DNA from 2 places in the Pandoraea fibrosis genome. Region 1 is predicted to be linked to the other one. Evidence: predicted binding sites of a transcription regulator. Region 1 holds the regulator's gene; the other holds the start of a gene.
What was found. The regulator LexA, encoded in region 1, represses DNA repair genes until DNA is damaged. The targets are predictions, from matches to a motif close to ACTGTATNNNNATACAGT.
Positions count from the first base shown of each region.

Region 2: recA (recombinase RecA) is a predicted target of LexA. The motif match lies at 3,880-3,897, and genes of this name have one in related genera.

Region 1 covers NZ_CP047385.1:3,872,048-3,880,959, forward strand. The annotation lists gene PI93_RS16970 (CysB family HTH-type transcriptional regulator) at 1-372, opposite strand, end outside; gene PI93_RS25100 (TOBE-like domain-containing protein) at 482-772, opposite strand; partial or broken gene PI93_RS16975 (sulfate/molybdate ABC transporter ATP-binding protein) at 823-1,558, opposite strand; gene cysW (sulfate ABC transporter permease subunit CysW) at 1,586-2,491, opposite strand; gene cysT (sulfate ABC transporter permease subunit CysT) at 2,522-3,385, opposite strand; gene PI93_RS16990 (sulfate ABC transporter substrate-binding protein) at 3,410-4,441, opposite strand; gene lexA (transcriptional repressor LexA) at 4,843-5,496, shown strand; gene PI93_RS17000 (hypothetical protein) at 5,665-6,093, shown strand; gene PI93_RS17005 (enoyl-CoA hydratase/isomerase family protein) at 6,132-7,244, opposite strand; gene typA (translational GTPase TypA) at 7,461-8,912, opposite strand, start outside.
Region 2 covers NZ_CP047385.1:1,567,108-1,576,019, reverse strand. The annotation lists gene sucC (ADP-forming succinate--CoA ligase subunit beta) at 1-1,127, opposite strand, end outside; gene PI93_RS07025 (DUF2889 domain-containing protein) at 1,124-1,810, opposite strand; gene recX (recombination regulator RecX) at 2,120-2,575, opposite strand; gene recA (recombinase RecA) at 2,760-3,824, opposite strand; gene PI93_RS07010 (response regulator transcription factor) at 4,027-4,716, shown strand; gene PI93_RS07005 (sensor histidine kinase) at 4,851-6,410, shown strand; gene PI93_RS07000 (MFS transporter) at 6,582-8,240, shown strand; tRNA gene PI93_RS06995 (tRNA-Met) at 8,419-8,495, shown strand; gene PI93_RS06990 (hypothetical protein) at 8,872-8,912, opposite strand, start outside.

The sequences.
Region 1 (8,912 bases):
CAGATGCACCTTCGGGTACACGCTCGTGAACTGCTTGATGACCTGCGGCAGCGCATAGCGTGCCTGCGTGTGGGTCGTTGCCACCACGAGATGGCCACTGTCCTGATCGGCAAACTGACGCGCCACACGACGCAGATTCTCGGCGTCGAGCAACATGCGCTCGATCAGTTGCAGCACAGCCTTGCCGGGCTCGGTCAGTCCCGTGAGACGCTTGCCGCGACGCACGAACACATCCACCCCGAGTTCGTCTTCGAGATCCTTGATCTGCTTGCTCACGCCCGACTGGGACGTGTACAGCGCACTGGCCGCTTCCGTCAGGTTGAGGTTCTGCCGAACGGCTTCGCGCACATAGCGCAATTGCTGAAAATTCATGATGTGACTCCGCCCTGTTGCTTTGTCTGTCCGTGACGTCTTGAGACGTCAATTTACGTGTGCCAAATGGCTTCAGCTTGTTGTTGTGTCGTTCGATGCACCGTGCGACTCACGCCTGCGCGGAAAACACCCGCAGCTGACGCGGCACCGCGCGCAGTGTGGCGCCGGCCTCGGCGCCGAGCGCCTTCCATCCCGAGCGCGTGAGTTCTGCCTCCCACACGGCGTCGCCGGGCGCGGCGAGTTCCACGCGCACCGTACCGCCCAGCGGGATCGCGCGGCGCACGGCCACATTGATCCCCGGACCACTATCGTGGGCCGGCAGCAGCGCGAGATCGTGCGGGCGGACGTAGGCAATTGCACGCCCATCCTGCGGCACCGCCGGCAGATCGTCCTTGTGCACGGTGACGCGGTAGGCGCCGGCGTCTGCAATGAAATCGTGCGTGCGCAGCTCCCCGGACAACCGGTTTGCGGCGCCGAGAAACTCATAGACGAATGCGCTTTCCGGCGTGTCGTAGACGTCCTGCGGCGCGCCGATCTGCTCGACCTTGCCGCGATTCATCAGCACGATACGGTCGGCCACTTCGAGCGCCTCTTCCTGATCGTGCGTCACGAAGATCGTCGTGATGTGCAGTTCATCGTGCAGACGGCGCAGCCAGCTACGCAGCTCCTTTCGCACCTTGGCGTCGAGCGCGCCGAACGGTTCGTCGAGCAACAGCACCTTCGGCTCGACGGCCAGCGCACGCGCCAGTGCAATGCGCTGACGCTGCCCGCCCGACAGTTCCGCCGGGTAGTGATCGGCCAGCCAGTCGAGTTGCACGAGGCCGAGCAATTCATGCACCTTGTTGCGAATCTGCGCGTCCGACAGACGGTCGCGGCGCGACTTCACGCGCAGGCCGAACGCCACGTTCTCGAACACCGTCATGTGACGGAACAGCGCGTAATGCTGGAACACGAAACCGACCTGACGCTCGCGTGTGCCGACCGACGCCACGTCCTCGCCATTGAGCACGACGCGACCGGCGTCGGCAAACTCAAGGCCCGCGACGATGCGCAGAAGCGTGGTCTTGCCGCAGCCGGACGGCCCGAGCAGCGCGACGAGTTCGCCCGTGGGAAATTCGAGACTGACGTCGTCGAGCGCCGCAAAATCGCCGAAACGCTTCGAAACCTGCTGTACCTGAATACTCATTGTCTTGCTCCTCGATGCGATGTCCGCTCAGGCCACCACGGCGTCTTCACGACGCGCGGCCTTGTCCTGCGCCAGCTTGCGTTCGGCCCAGAGCTTCAGGGCCAGCGTGGCGAGTGCCAGCAGCGCGAGAATCGATGCCGCCGCGAACGCGCCCACCGTGTGGTAGTCGTTGTATTCAATTTCCACATGCAGCGGTAACGTGTTCGTCTCACCGCGAATGTGGCCGGAGACGACCGACACGGCACCGAACTCGCCCATTGCGCGGGCGTTACAAAGAATCACGCCGTACAGCAGGCCCCATTTGATTTTCGGCAGTGTCACGCGCGTGAACACTTGCCAGCCGCTGGCGCCCAACACGCGCGCGGCCTCTTCTTCCTCACTCCCCTGCGCCTGCATGAGCGGAATCAATTCACGCGCGACGAACGGGAACGTGACGAACACCGTCGCGAGCACCAGCCCCGGCAGCGCGAACACGACCTTCAGGTTGTGCGCGTCGAGAAAGTCCCAGATCGGTCCCTGACGGCCGAAGATCAGCAGGAACGTCATCCCCGCGATCACCGGCGAGACCGAGAACGGCAAATCGATGAGCGTGGTCAACACGCTCTTGCCCTTGAAATCAAAGCGCGCGATCGCCCACGACGCCGCCACACCGAACACCAGATTCAGCGGCACGGCAATGAGCGCGATCAGCAGCGTGAGGCGAACGGCGGAGAGGGCGTCGTCGTTCGTCAGGCCATCCCAGTAAGCGGCGAAGCCCTTGCCCAACGCGGTGACGAAGACCGACGCGAGCGGCAACACCAGAAACAATGCGAAGAACAGCAGCGCCACGCCAATGAGCACGGCCTTGACGAGCGCGGGCTCGTCGGTCGGATCGGCGTTACGAGCCTTGGTGGCTTGCGGCAGGTTGCGCGACAGTGCGAGTGAATCTGACATGATCGAAACGTTCTCTTTCGTTTTCCGACATCACACGCCACTGGCGCGCCGGCCCGAATGACGGCGTTGCAGCCACCATTGCAGGGTATTGATCAACAGCAGCAACACGAACGAGATCACCAGCATCACCACGGCCAGTGCCGCCGCGCCTGCGTAGTCGAACTGTTCGAGCTTGGTCACGATCAGCAACGAGGTGATCTCCGAGACCATCGGAATGTTGCCGGCGATGAAGATGACCGAACCGTATTCGCCCACGGCACGCGCAAAGGCCAGCGCGAAACCGGTCAGCAGCGCAGGCAGCACGGCCGGAAGAATCACGTGACGCAGCGTCTGCCAGCGTGTCGCACCCAGGCACGCGGCGGCCTCTTCCTGCTCGCGCTCGAACTCTTCGAGTACCGGCTGAAGCGTGCGCACCACGAACGGCAATCCGATGAACGTGAGCGCCACGAAAATGCCCAGCGGCGTGAAGGCGATCTTGATGCCGAGCGGCTCGAACCAGCGACCGATCCAGCCGTTCGGCGCATAGATCGCCGCGAGCACGATGCCGGCCACCGACGTGGGCAACGCGAACGGCAGGTCGATCAGCGCGTCGACGAAACGCTTGCCCGGGAACGTGTAGCGCACCAGCACCCACGCCAGAATGAAACCGAAGATGGCGTTGAGGATGGCGGCCGCCAGCGAGATGCCGAACGTGAGGCGATACGACGCCAACACGCGCGGCGAACCCACTGCGGCGACGAAGCTCGCCCAGTCGAGCGAGCTTGCCTTGATGAAGACCATCAGCAACGGCACCAGCACCACGAGACTCAGGTAGGCGACGGTGTAGCCCATCGTCAGGCCAAAGCCCGGCAAGGCACTCGGCTTGCGCCAGAGGGGAAACAGTGCGGTACTCATGCGGAGGTCCCTGTCGTCTTGACGTTATTTCTTGGTGTAGATCTGGTCGAAGATGCCGCCGTCGGCAAAGTGCTTGGCCTGCGTCTTCGTCCAGCCGCCAAGATCGGCGTCGACGGTGTAGAGCTTGAGCTTCGGATATTGCGACTCATACTTCTTCGCGATTTCCGGCGAGCGCGGACGATAGAAGTGCTTCGCAGCGATTTCCTGACCTTGCGGCGAATACAGCCATTGCAGGTAGGCCTCGGCAGCCTTGCGGGTTCCGTGCTTGTCGACGTTCTTGTCGACCACGGCCACCGGCGGCTCCGTCAGAATCGACGACGACGGCACCACAATGTCGAACTTGTCCGGACCGAGATCCTTGACCGACAACAGCGCTTCGTTTTCCCAGGCGATCAGCACGTCGCCGATGCCGCGTTCCACGAAGGTCGTGGTCGCGCCGCGGGCGCCCGAGTCGAGCACGCCGACATTCTTGTAGAGCGCCTTGACGAAGTCCTGCGCCTTTTGCTCGTTGCCGCCCGGTTGCTTGAGCGCGTAGAGCCATGCGGCGAGATAGTTCCAGCGGGCACCGGCCGACGTCTTCGGGTTCGGCGTCACCACACTGATGCCGGGCTTGACGAGGTCGCCCCAGTCCTTGATGCCCTTCGGGTTGCCCTTGCGCACCAGCAGCACGATCGTGGAGGTGTACGGCGTGGCGTTGTCCGGCAGACGCTTCTGCCAGTCCTTGTTCACGAGACCGGCCTGTGCCAGTTCGTCGATATCGGCTGAGATACCGAGCGTGACAACGTCGGCGGGCGCGCCATCGAGCACGGTACGGGCTTGCTTGCCCGAGCCGCCGTGCGAGGCCTTCACCGTCACCGTGTCGCCGCTGGTCTGCTTGTAATGGGCTTCGAAAGCCTTGTTGTAGTCCGCGTACAGCTCACGCGTCGGGTCATACGACACGTTGAGCAACGACAGGCTTGCCGCCTGCGCCTGAATCGTCATGCCGGCGGCCAGTGCCAGGCCGCCCAGAGCGACCACCAGCTTTTTAGCTTTCCATCCCCGTGCTGCTTTGCTCATGACTTGCACTCCTTGTTTGCTTCTCGTGTGTAGGAGGCCAGTCTATGAGGGCGGCTAAATAATTAAAAATAATATTTTTTCTTTTGTTTATGCCGGAATAAGGATTAGAGAAATCGTGCTGAGCCGTCGATTTTGGCGGCTCAAATGGGCTCGGCGCCCTCTCCGACGGCCGTCAGCGCCCTCGTCCCCTTGTCAATTAATGCGAGAAAGACCGTCCGCGCGCTTGCCGTGTCCTGCGTTTGACGGCAGGTCCGGTGCGCCAGAAGCCTTCATGGCTGGACATTGCAGCATCAGACTGATGCCGAACGGCAAGAACTTCACGCACTACTTGAAGTTTTCCCTTGCCTTTTTGCAAACACTGTACAAAAATACAGCCACCTGTGCTTCCATACAGTGATGCCATGATCAAACTTACCGCACGTCAACAGCAGGTCTACGAACTGGTCCGACAAGCGATTGAGCGCACCGGCTTTCCGCCAACGCGCGCTGAAATCGCAGCCGAACTCGGCTTCTCTTCCGCCAATGCCGCGGAGGAGCACCTGCGGGCGCTGGCGCGCAAAGGGGTGATCGAACTGGCAGCGGGTCAGTCGCGTGGCATTCGCCTCAAGCGTCTGGATGAAGCCGGCGGTGTGCACCAGTACACCTTGCCGCACATGGGCCTGATGCAGTTGTCGCTGCCGCTCGTCGGGCGCGTGGCTGCCGGCAGCCCGATCCTCGCGCAGGAACACATTGAGCGCAACTTCCAGTGCGACCCGAACATGTTCGCGCGTCAGCCCGACTACCTGTTGAAGGTGCGCGGGATGTCGATGCGCGACGCAGGCATTCTCGATGGCGATCTGCTGGCCGTGCAAAAGGCCGCCGACGCTCGCGAAGGTCAGATCGTCGTGGCACGTCTTGGCGACGATGTCACCGTCAAACGTTTTCATCGCGTGCCGGGTGGCGTCGAATTGATCGCCGAGAATCCCGACTTCGAGAACATCAACGTCGACGAAGGTAGCGGCGACTTCGCGCTGGAAGGGATTGCGGTCGGCCTGATCCGCAACAACGACCTCTAAGCGCGAATCCGGGGACTGCGCGCCATCGCGCAGCGCCTCACTCCCTGAAGATTTGTATTTCCGACTGCGCCGGGCTGGGTCCGGCGCCCGTGCCCTGCTGCGCCCGCGATTCGCGAAATACGCGGCAGGACGCGCCCCTCAGACCCACATTGGAACAAGGATCGCATCATGGCTCGACTCTTTGGTTTGCTGCGTACGTCTTTTAGTCAACCGCATGTGCGCGTGTCGTCACAGGCCCGGATGTCGGCCGTATATGGACTCTCGGCGCTGTCTGGCCCGTTCGCTTCAGCACCCGTTGTCGCTCGCTCCTATACGGTGCCGGCACGCTCGCGTACCACCGCGCTGCCCCGCGCGCTCACGGCTGCCGTGGCGTCGGCAACGCGTCGCGTATGCCCCTCGGGGAAAGCGATCAAGGCATCGCGCAACGTGCGCGAACTTCAGCGTCGCGATGCACACGAGACGGATACGGCTCACGAGCGTCATGACGTGCGCGTGTATCGCGACGTGTCGCATATCGTGATGGTCGGCAGCATTGCCGACATCTGCCGCAAGCTCGATCAGGCCGTCGGCGAGCAATTCTGCCTGGCAGCGGTATAGGCTTCGGATAGACCCGCCGCCACACGCCGCAGCAGGACTTACTGACCGAGTTGACGCAGCGGGTTGTCCGCGCCCGAGCGATCGCCCTCGAAGAATCGCGTGACGTCGGCGGGTTTCACCGACTCGATATCGGCATGCTGCCAACGCGGCGCATGGTCTTTGTCGACAACCAACGCACGAATGCCCTCGACGCTCTCCGCGCCGGTACGGCCATCGAGGTTGAAGACGCTGCGCATCATCAGCCACTCTTCACGCAGATCATCGGCCAACGAGAGTTTGCGTGCACGACGCACCTGCTCCAGCGTGACACACACCATCAACGGCGAGCGTTTGCTGCGCAGCAAGTGTTCCGTCTCCTGTGCCCATCCTGAGTATTCGCAACGCGCTTCGTGCTTGAGCGACTTCAGGATGGCCGGCATGTCCGACAGGCCGAAGTGACTGTCGATCACATCGCGCAACGGTGCGAGCTTGCCTGGCGCCAGACCGGCGGGAGCAAGACAGTCTCGGGCGAACGTGCGCGCAGCGTTGAGCACCGCCTCGCTGTCCTGCCATTCGCCATTTGCCAGCAACTCGCACAGCGCGGGCAGTGAGGCACGCGGCACGACAACGTCGGCGAGGCCGATCTCGCATGCATCGATCGCGCCGAACACAATGCCGGTCGTGCCGAGATACTCGCCGAGATGTCCCGCGAGATTCGCGAGGAAGAACCCACCGCCAACGTCGGGGAACAAGCCGATCGCCGTCTCCGGCATTGCCATTCGCGTCGCTTCGGTGACGATACGCAATGCGGCGCCTTGCGAGATACCCATGCCGCCGCCCATGACCACGCCATCCATCAGCGCGATATAGGGCTTCGGATACGTGGCAATCGTGTAATTCAGTGTGTATTCGTCAGTGAAGAAATCCATGATGTCGGTGCGCCCCGCGCTCACGGCCTCATGGAAATAACGAATGTCGCCACCCGCACACAACCCCTTCTCGCCTTCGCCTTGCAACACAACGCCCAGCACCTTGGGATCGTCACGCCAATCGCCCAGTGCTGATGCCATCGCACGAATCATGTCATGCGAGAGCGCATTGAGCGCCTTCGGGCGAGTCAGGGTGATAAAGCCGATACGGCCGCGGATTTCGGTTCGAACAAATTCGGTCATGTCTGGCGAGTGCTTCAGAAATGTCAACGGAACGGACGCGCGTGCGACGTCGTCCTCTCGGGGGCTATCGACAGCATGCGGGCACGCATGCACCGCATCTCAGAAACCACAACGGAAACAAAAAAAGCCGGTGCGAGAGGCACCGGCTTTCTTTCCAACAGATTAGCGTCGACGCAGCGGATCGTTATCCGCTACGCCGCGACACCATCGCCGGTTTTACTTCTGCTCACGCGATGCGCGCTTGCGCTCGTGTTCCACGAGGTAGCGCTTGCGCAGGCGAATCGTCTGCGGCGTGACTTCGACGAGTTCGTCGTCGTCGATGAATTCGACGGCGTATTCGAGGCTCATCGCGATCGGCGGCACCAGACGCACGGCTTCGTCGGTACCCGACGCACGCACGTTCGTCAGCTGCTTGCCCTTGATCGGGTTGACCACGAGGTCGTTGTCACGGCTGTGGATACCGATGATCATGCCTTCGTACAGCGCGTCGCCCGGCGACACGAACATGCGGCCGCGATCTTGCAGCTTCCACAGTGCGTAGGCCACGGCAGCGCCGTCGTCCTGCGAGATCAACACGCCGTTGCGGCGCTCACCCAACGTACCATCCTTGAGCGGGGCGTAGGCGTCGAAAATGTGGCTCATCAAGCCCGTGCCACGGGTCATCGACAGAAACTCGCCCTGGAAGCCGATCAGGCCGCGAGCCGGAATGCGGTACTCGAGGCGGGTACGGCCACGGCCGTCCGACACCATGTCCAGCATTTCGCCCTTGCGGCGGCCAATTTCTTCCATGACCGCGCCCTGGTGTTCGTCTTCCAGGTCGATGGTCAGCATTTCATACGGCTCGTGCTTCACACCGTCGATTTCCTTGAGCACCACGCGCGGACGCGACACGGCCAGTTCATAGCCTTCGCGACGCATGTTCTCGATGAGAATCGTCAGGTGCAGTTCGCCACGGCCAGACACTTCGAAGACGGAGTCTTCAGCCGTATCTTTCACACGCAGCGCCACGTTGTGATTCAGTTCCTTGTGCAGACGATCGCGGATCTGACGGCTCGTCACGAACTTGCCTTCACGGCCCGCCAGCGGCGACGTGTTCACGCAGAAGTTCATGGTCAGCGTCGGCTCATCCACCGTCAGCAGCGGCAGGGCTTCCGGCGTGTCGACGTCGCAAATCGTTGCGCCGATACCCACGTCTTCAATCCCGTTGATCAGCACGATGTCGCCCGCTTCCGCGCCTTCCGGCGACATCACGCGCTCGAGGCCACGGAACGTCAGCACCTGATTGATCTTGCGCTTGAGCACTTCGCCGTCCGGGCCGAAGCGCATCACGACTTGCTGACCCGGCTTGATACGGCCACGCGTGATACGGCCCACACCGATACGACCAACGAACGTCGAATAGTCGAGCGAGCTGATCTGCAATTGCAGCGGCGCTTCCGGGTCGGCTTCGCGAACCGGCACGTGTTCGAGAATCGCGTCGAACAACGGCTTCATCGTGCCTCCGCGCACTTCCGAGTCGAGGCTCGCGAACCCGTTCAGGGCCGACGCGTAGACGATCGGGAAGTCGAGCTGCTCGTCGGTTGCGCCGAGCTTGTCCATCAGATCGAACGTCTGGTTGATCACCCAATCCGGACGTGCACCCGGACGGTCGATCTTGTTGACCACGAC
Region 2 (8,912 bases), 2.3 Mb from region 1:
TCTTCCATGCTGTCCGCAGAGATGATCGGCAGGCCGGATTCGGCGAGCATCTTCTTGCCCAGGTCCTCGTTCGTGCCCTTCATGCGCACGACCAGCGGCACCTTCAGCGAGACGGCCTTCGATGCTGCGATCACGCCTTCGGCGATCACATCGCAACGCATGATGCCGCCGAAGATGTTGACCAGAATGGCGGTCAGGTTCGGGTTCTTCAGCATGATCTTGAACGCTTCCGTGACCTTCTCGGTCGTGGCGCCACCGCCCACGTCCAGGAAGTTCGCAGGTTCGCCGCCGAACAGCTTGATGGTGTCCATCGTGGCCATGGCCAGACCGGCACCGTTCACCAGACAGCCGATGTTGCCGTCGAGCGAGATGTAAGCCAGATCGAACTTCGAGGCTTCGACTTCCGCCGGATCTTCTTCGTCCAGGTCGCGGTACGCGACGATTTCCGGGTGACGGAACAGGGCGTTCGAATCGAAGTTGAACTTGGCGTCCAGGGCGGTGACCGTGCCGTTGCTGCTCACGTTCAGCGGGTTGATTTCCGCCAGCGAAGCGTCCGTTTCCCAGAAGGCCTTGTACAGACCTTGCAGGATCGTGCGGGCTTGCGGAATCGAAGCGTCGGGAACGCTGATCTTCTTGGCCAGGTCGTCAGCTTGCGCATCGGTCAGACCGACCGACGGATCGATGACAACGTGGTGGATCAGTTCCGGATGCTTTTCAGCAACTTCTTCGATGTCCATGCCGCCTTCGCTCGAACCCATCATCACGATCTTCTGCGTGACGCGGTCAACCACCAGGCTGACGTACAGTTCGTTCTTGATGTCGGCGCCTTCTTCGATCAGCAGGCGATTGACCTTCTGGCCTTCCGGACCGGTCTGGTGCGTGACCAGTTGCATGCCGAGGATCTGGCCGGCGTATTCGCGCACTTGCTCGATCGACTTGGCAACCTTCACGCCGCCGCCCTTACCGCGACCGCCTGCGTGAATCTGGGCCTTGACCACCCAAACCGGACCGCCGAGTTCTTCGGCTGCCTTCACGGCCTCGTCCACGGAAAACGCCGGAATGCCGCGGGGCACCGCGACTCCGAATTTTCGGAGGATTTCCTTGCCTTGATACTCATGAATCTTCATGCGTGATTCCCTTCTTGCTGAGTTGGAAGTTTGGGTTCGAGCTTGCGAGTCGAGGCACCATCGCGCACCGCTTCTGTTGTGACGGGCGTCGTGGGCTCGTTCGCTCGATCGTTTGCGCGGCCGTTGAACCAGCGCGGGTAAAACCGGCGCACTGCCTCGCCATCAAACCGCAAGGCGTGACAATGTCCGAGTTGGAAAGGAGGCGCCGAACTCTCGGCATCGTTGGCGGCCTTGAGCGCCGTATCGGGGGTATGAATCACCACGCCGGCAAAGGCCTGAATCGCTGCCGTTGGCAGGACACTGCAAAGTTCTGTCAGATGGGTACAACCCGCCGCGCCGCCAAGGCGCTCGCGAACCGCGTGCCGGAAGCCGCGTCGCAGGTTAAGTCCGATCAACTGACGGTATTCGGGGCCGATCTGATCGCAAATGCCGGGATACGGCACCCAGTCCGAGACGGCCTCGGCGTCATGCACCTCGAAGTCCTCATCGATGGTCAGACGCAGCCAAAGCTCGTGAATCGGCGTGCCCTCCTTGCGAAGTCCCGTCGCCAATGCAAAATCCCGATCTTTGTGATCGGTTAGACGGGCTTCGATGTCCCATAGGCCATCCTCGCGCGAATACGCTTCGACAGCGATCGTGCGGCGGTGACGCAAGGTACGAGAGGCAGGCTCAGAGAGCGGCATGCGAGAGTGTGCAATGCATGAACGCAGAAAGATCTTGATTCTAGCATAGGCCACGGCGCACTCTGCCGCAGCGCAACAGAAGCCCGCCGCATAAGGCCGAATAACCCGACCCGGCGGTCGGGTTATCAAAATCACGAGATGGACTGGCGCATGGTGCGACGCCATATCGCGATAACTGTGGCATGACGCGTCACGCGAGATTCATCGTCATGTCACGCCAGCATCCATGCGGCCTGCCAGACGGTGGCGGTCATTGACGCGTTACCGATGAATGCACGCACATCTATCAGGAAAGCGACGCAACGCGCGTTAACAATCGTCCGAAAACTCGTCTGCACCGCGCACGATTTTGCTGATAACGGTACGTGAAAAACCGCGTGAGGCGAGAAAGCGCATCTGCTTGGCTCGAGCTTCGGGCGTGGTAGCGACCTCGCCGAACTTCTTTTGCCATACGACGCGGGCGCGTGCCAGTTCCGTACCGCGCAACTGCTCCGAGAGCACAGCGACCGTCTCGGCGTCGACCTGATGTTGTTTGAGTTCGTTGACGATACGTGTCGTGCCCAGGCGCGATGCGCGCCGGTTCACCACACTTTCCGCAAACCGTTCGTTGGACAGCCAGCGTTCCTGCTCGAGGCTGTCGAGCACACGATCGAGCGCTTCGGGATCCTCGGCATCGGCGAACGGCACGAGTTTGCGGCGCAGCTCCGTCCGGCTGTACTCGCGACGGGCCAGATACGACAGTGCCCGCGCCTTGAGGCTGAGCACGGGTTTTCGTGATCGCTTGACCGAAACGGCCTCGTCACCCGGTGGGGGCGGCGGTGCGTTCGGATCTCGGGGAGGACGGCGATTGATCATGACGTCATCGTGGCGCAATCGGACTGGACTAGAAAAACAAAAACGGCAACGCGATGCCATGTGGCCTCGCGTTGCCGTTCCGAAACGGGGCTTATCAGGCCTCGTCTTCTTCTTCGATCTCGCCGGTTTCGTTGATCGCCGTCACGCCGAGCGATGCACGCACCTTGTTTTCGATGTCGTGGGCAATCTCCGGATTTTCGCGCAGGAATTCACGCGCGTTGTCCTTACCCTGACCGATCTTCTCGCCGTTGTAGCTGTACCAGGCGCCGGCCTTCTCGACGATCTTGGCGTTCACGCCCAGATCGATGATTTCGCCTTCGCGCGAGATTCCCTGGCCGTAAAGGATGTCGAAGATGGCTTCGCGGAACGGCGGCGACACCTTGTTCTTGACGACCTTGACGCGGGTTTCGTTACCGACAACCTCGTCGCCCTTCTTGATCGAGCCGATACGGCGAATGTCCAGACGCACCGACGAGTAGAACTTCAGCGCGTTACCGCCCGTCGTGGTTTCCGGGTTACCGAACATCACACCGATCTTCATACGAATCTGGTTGATGAAGATCACCGTGCAGTTCGTGCGCTTGATGGTGCCGGTCAGCTTACGCAGGGCCTGAGACATCAGACGCGCTTGCAGACCCGGCAGCGAATCACCCATCTCGCCTTCGATTTCGGCCTTCGGCACCAGCGCCGCGACCGAGTCGATGACGATCAGGTCGATCGAGCCCGAGCGCACCAGCGCGTCGGCGATTTCCAGCGCCTGTTCGCCCGTGTCCGGCTGCGAGATCAGCAGCTCAGGCACCGAGACGCCCAGCTTGTTGGCGTATCCGACGTCGAGCGCATGCTCTGCGTCGATGAACGCGCAGGTGCCGCCGATCTTCTGCATCTCGGCCACGACTTGCAGCGTGAGCGTGGTCTTGCCCGACGATTCCGGACCGTAAATTTCGATCACGCGACCGCGCGGCAGGCCACCAACGCCCAGCGCGATGTCCAGACCCAGCGAGCCGGTCGAGACGACCTGGATGTCTGCTTCGACCTCGCTGTCGCCCAGACGCATGATCGAGCCCTTGCCGAATTGCTTCTCGATCTGCGCGAGGGCGGCGGCGAGCGCCTTGCCTTTCTCGGCCGACAGATTGGCAGACCCTTTCTTGCTTTCTTCCATGAATCGTCCTTTGATATGATGAGCGAGACGGCTCGAGTGAGGCGTGAATGCCAGTACTGTATAAAAAACCAGTGCTCTTTGCAAGTGCCTGTTGTCCGAAAGCGCCGAAACGACAAAAAAAGCCGCGAACCACGCGCCGCAACATCACAGGAGACACACCGCTGCCGTCAGGCGCCGGTGCCTACACAAGCCTATCACGCCCATGCGAATTCTCATCGCAGAGGATGACAGCATTCTGGCTGACGCCCTGACCCGCTCGCTGCGCCAGGGGGGCTACGCCGTCGATCACGTCAAAACCGGGCTTGAAGCCGACTCCGCGCTCTCCGCCCAGGCGTTCGACCTGCTGATTCTCGACCTCGGTCTGCCTCGCCTGCCCGGTCACGAAGTGCTGCGCCGCCTGCGCGCGCGCAACTCTCATCTGCCCGTGCTGATCCTGACCGCGTCCGACAGTGTCGATGCCCGCGTCAAGGGTCTCGATCTCGGCGCCGACGACTACATGGCCAAGCCCTTCGCACTGGCCGAACTCGAAGCGCGCGTGCGGGCGTTGACCCGGCGTGGCGCAGGCGGTGGCTCCACCGTGATCCGTCACGGCCCACTCAGCTTCGATCAGGTCGGGCGCACCGCCTACATTCATGAGCAGATGCTCGACCTGTCGGCCCGCGAACTCGAATTGCTCGAAGTGCTGCTGTTGCGCACAGGCCGCCTCGTCTCGAAGGAGCAACTCGTCGATCATCTGTGCGGCTGGGGCGAAGAGGTGAGTAACAACGCCATCGAGGTGTACATGCATCGGCTGCGCAAGAAGATCGAGCCCAGCGGCGTGCGCATCGCCACGATCCGTGGGTTGGGGTATTGTCTGGAGAAGCCGGCCGCCGCGCCTGCCAATGCGGCCTAGTGCGCCGCGTACGGCGCGAGCCGTTCCAGCCTCTTGAGTCTTCCCGTCCGATGCGTCTGAGCTTTCGCCACCATCATCGCGCCACCTCTGCGGCCCCGGACGCCTCGTCTGCCTCATCGCATTCGGCAGACGGCATGCCGGCGCAACGCGGCTCCCCCACACACGCCTCGCCCTCCGACGCCACCGATCCGTTCGACCCATACGCCGATCCTTTCGTGCGCCCAGGCTTCGGCGCGCCGCTCGAACGCGAGGCCGAGCCGCCACCACGCTCGCTCTTCGGCGAGATTCTCGACTGGATGCTCGCGCCACTGCTGCTGCTCTGGCCGATGAGCATTGCCGTGACGTATCTCGTCGCAAAATCGATTGCCAACGGTCCCTTCGACCGGGCGCTCGAGACCAACACCTACGTGCTCGCGCAGCAAGTCCATTCGGATCGCGGACAAGTCACGCTCACGCTCCCCATGCCCGCACGCGACCTGCTGCGCGCCGACGCCACCGACAACGTCTACTTTCAGGTGCTCGGCGCGAAGGGCGAACTCGTGGCCGGCACGGCAGATCTGCCTTTGCCGCATGAAGACGACCGTCCGCAACCGGGTGTCGTCCAGTTTCGCGACGAGAACGTTGGCGGCAACGATATTCGAGTCGCGTTCACCTATGTCGATCTGCCCCGCATGGCGCCACCGGGCAGCATGGCGCTCGTGCAGGTCGCGGAGACGCTCGACAAACGCAGTCAACTGGCGAACGAAATCATCAAGGGCGTGATCCTGCCGCAGTTCGTGATCCTGCCGCTGGCCATCATCCTTGTGTGGTTCGGCCTGTCGCGCGGTCTCGCGCCGCTGCACGCGTTGCAGGAACATATCCGCGCCAGACGTCCCGACGACCTGTCGCCACTCGAAGCGCGTCAGGCGCCGCCGGAGATCGCACCGCTCGTGGGTTCGCTGAACGATCTGCTCGGGCGGCTCGAACAGAACATGAAGCTCCAGCAGCGCTTCATCGCCGACGCCGCTCACCAGCTCAAGACACCGCTGGCCGGGCTGCGCATGCAGGCAGAACTCGCCTTGCGCCAGACATCTCCCGACGAACTACGCCGTTCGCTCTCGCAAATCGCAGTCAGCTCCGAGCAGGCAGCACGTCTCGTCAATCAGTTGCTGGCATTGGCACGCGCGGAGAACAGCGCGAACGACGCCGCCGCGTTCACCCCGGTCAACCTCAGCGTGCTCGCCCGAAGCGCGATGCAGGACTGGTTCCAGGCGGCCTTCGCCAAACGGATCGACCTTGGCTTCGAGGAGCCGCCATTCCCGGTGCATCTGTCCGGGCAACCGGTAATGCTGCGCGAGTTGCTCAACAATCTGATCGACAACGCGATCCGCTACACGCCGGCCGGCGGCAAGGTGACGGTTCGCCTGCGACATGAGGCGTCTGACGGCTTCGTCCATCTGGAAGTGGAAGACACCGGGCCGGGCATTCCTGCGGCGGAGCGTCCGCGCGTTTTCGAGCGCTTCTATCGCATTCTCGGCAGCGACAGCGACGGCAGCGGTCTGGGGCTCGCCATCGTGCGGGAGATCGTGCAGATTCATCGCGGCGACGTGAGCGTGCTCGACCATGTCGACGCCCAGCACCCCGAAGCAACCGGCACGCTCATCCGGGTGACGTTACCGCTCGCGGACGCGCCTATCGAAAACCCGCATGCTTGACGAAAACACTCGAAATACGGTCGATTTCGCACCAAAGTCGAGGGTAAGTCCCTAGCCACGTAAGGTTCGAGTCAGTTTGGCGTCAGACGGCGGTAAGGTTGTCCTCCAATAATCAGTTGCAACGGCCCGGGCACGACCCAGGGGCGTGCTTACATTACAGGAGACAACCGCATGGCTACTGCAACGACAGCCACTACGCATGCGCCGATGACCAAAGAAGAACGCAAAGTCATCTTCGCGTCGTCGCTGGGCACAGTGTTCGAGTGGTACGACTTTTATCTGGCCGGTTCGTTGGCCGCTTTCATCAGCAGACACTTCTTCTCGGGCATCAATCCGACCGCGGCATTCATCTTCACGCTGCTGTCGTTTGCGGCGGGCTTCGCGGTGCGTCCGTTCGGCGCCATCGTTTTCGGCCGCATCGGTGACCTGGTTGGCCGCAAGTACACGTTCCTCGTAACCATCACGTTGATGGGCCTGTCCACGCTGGTCGTCGGTCTGTTGCCGGGCTATGCGTCGTGGGGGATTGCCGCACCGGTGATCTTCATTGCCATGCGTTTGCTGCAGGGTCTGGCCCTCGGCGGCGAATACGGCGGTGCAGCGACGTACGTGGCCGAGCACGCCCCGCAAGGTCGTCGCGGCTTCTACACGTCGTGGATTCAGACGACTGCCACGCTGGGTCTTTTCCTCTCGCTGCTCGTGATTCTCGGCACCCGCATGGCGATGGGTGAAGAGGCGTTCGGTGAGTGGGGCTGGCGCATTCCGTTCGTGCTGTCGATCGTGCTGCTGCTGGTTTCGCTGTGGATTCGTCTGCAACTGAGCGAATCGCCGGCATTCCAGCGCATGAAGGCTGAGGGCAAGGGCTCGAAGGCGCCGCTCAAGGAATCGTTCGGCGAATGGAAGAACCTGAAGATCGTGATTCTGGCGCTGGTCGGTCTGACGGCGGGTCAGGCGGTCGTGTGGTACACGGGGCAGTTCTACTCGCTGTTCTTCATGACACAGGTGCTGAAGGTCGACGGCAACACCGCGAACATCATGGTGGCGCTGGGTCTGTTGATCGGCAGCCCGTTCTTCGTGTTCTTCGGCGCACTGTCGGACAAGATCGGTCGCAAGCCGATCATCATGGCCGGCTGCTTGTTGGCGGCGTTGCTGTACTTCCCGATCTTCAAGGCGCTCACGCACTACGCCAACCCGGCACTTGAAGCGGCAACGGCACGCTCGCCGATCACGGTCATCGCCGATCCGAACGAGTGCTCGTTCCAGTTCAACCCGGTGGGCACGTCGAAGTTCACCAGCTCGTGCGATATCGCGAAGAGCTACCTGTCGCGCGCTGGCCTGAACTATCACAACGAAGCAGCGCCGGCAGGCACCATGGCGACGGTGAAGATCGGCGACAAGGTGATCCAGTCGGTAGACGGCAAGGCAGCGGACGCAAAAGACAAGACCAAGGCGTTCGAGACGGATATGTCAGCCACGCTCAAGGCCGATGGCTATCCGCCGAAGGCTGACCCGGCCCAGATGAACAAGCCGATGGTCGTGATCCTGCTGGCGATTCTCGTGATCTTCGTGACGATGGTGTACGGCCCGATCGCGGCAATGCTGGTGGAAATGTTCCCGACGCGCATTCGCTACACCTCGATGTCGCTGCCGTATCACATCGGTAATGGCTGGTTCGGCGGTTTCCTGCCGGCCACGGCCTTCGCCATCGTGGCCGCCAAGGGCGACATCTACTCCGGCCTCTGGTACCCGATCGTGATCGCGCTCATCACCTTCGTGATCGGCATGCTCTTCATCAAGGAGACCAAGGACGTCGACATCTACGCCAACGACTGATGGGGTGACCTGCCAGACAGGTTGAAGTGGATCGTCAACGCCGGGACCTTCGGGTTCCGGCGTTGTCTTTTCCGGGGCCCTTTCCGGAGGCTGCCCTGAACGGCGCGCCGTTAATTTTCGTCGGCTCGCAAAAAAAATGTTGACAGCCTATAGGGGCCTACCTATAATCATTTTCTTCGGCGAATTAGCTCAGTTGGTTAGAGCGACGGAATCATAATCCGCAGGTCCGGGGTTCGAGTCCCTGATTCGCCACCAAATTTAAGAACGGCTCCCAGCGATGGGGGCCGTTTTTATTTGTTCCGCAAAAACGGTTCCGTTCCGCAAACCGATCACTTAGTCGGCATGACCAGCTTCCCTTTGCGATGCCGGACGTACCGACGCAGAAATTCTCAATCGCTGCCTTGTCTTGGTTCTGTCGGAGCCAGATAGCCCCATCACGAACGTCCGGCGTGGCGGTGAAGTCTCCGATTTCGAATCTATGGATACGTCTGTGTAGCGATGCTACCGAAACGCGCTGGATGCAAAATCCGAGCCGCCGGCGGCACAATTGATTCGTCCGCGGACTACGCGGCAAGGTGAATCTGGAGATTGTGCATAACGGCCCACCGCAATGGATGGGCCGCAACGAAGGTTAGCGCACCAGCCTTGGTTTCTCGCCCCGCTTCGCCGCGT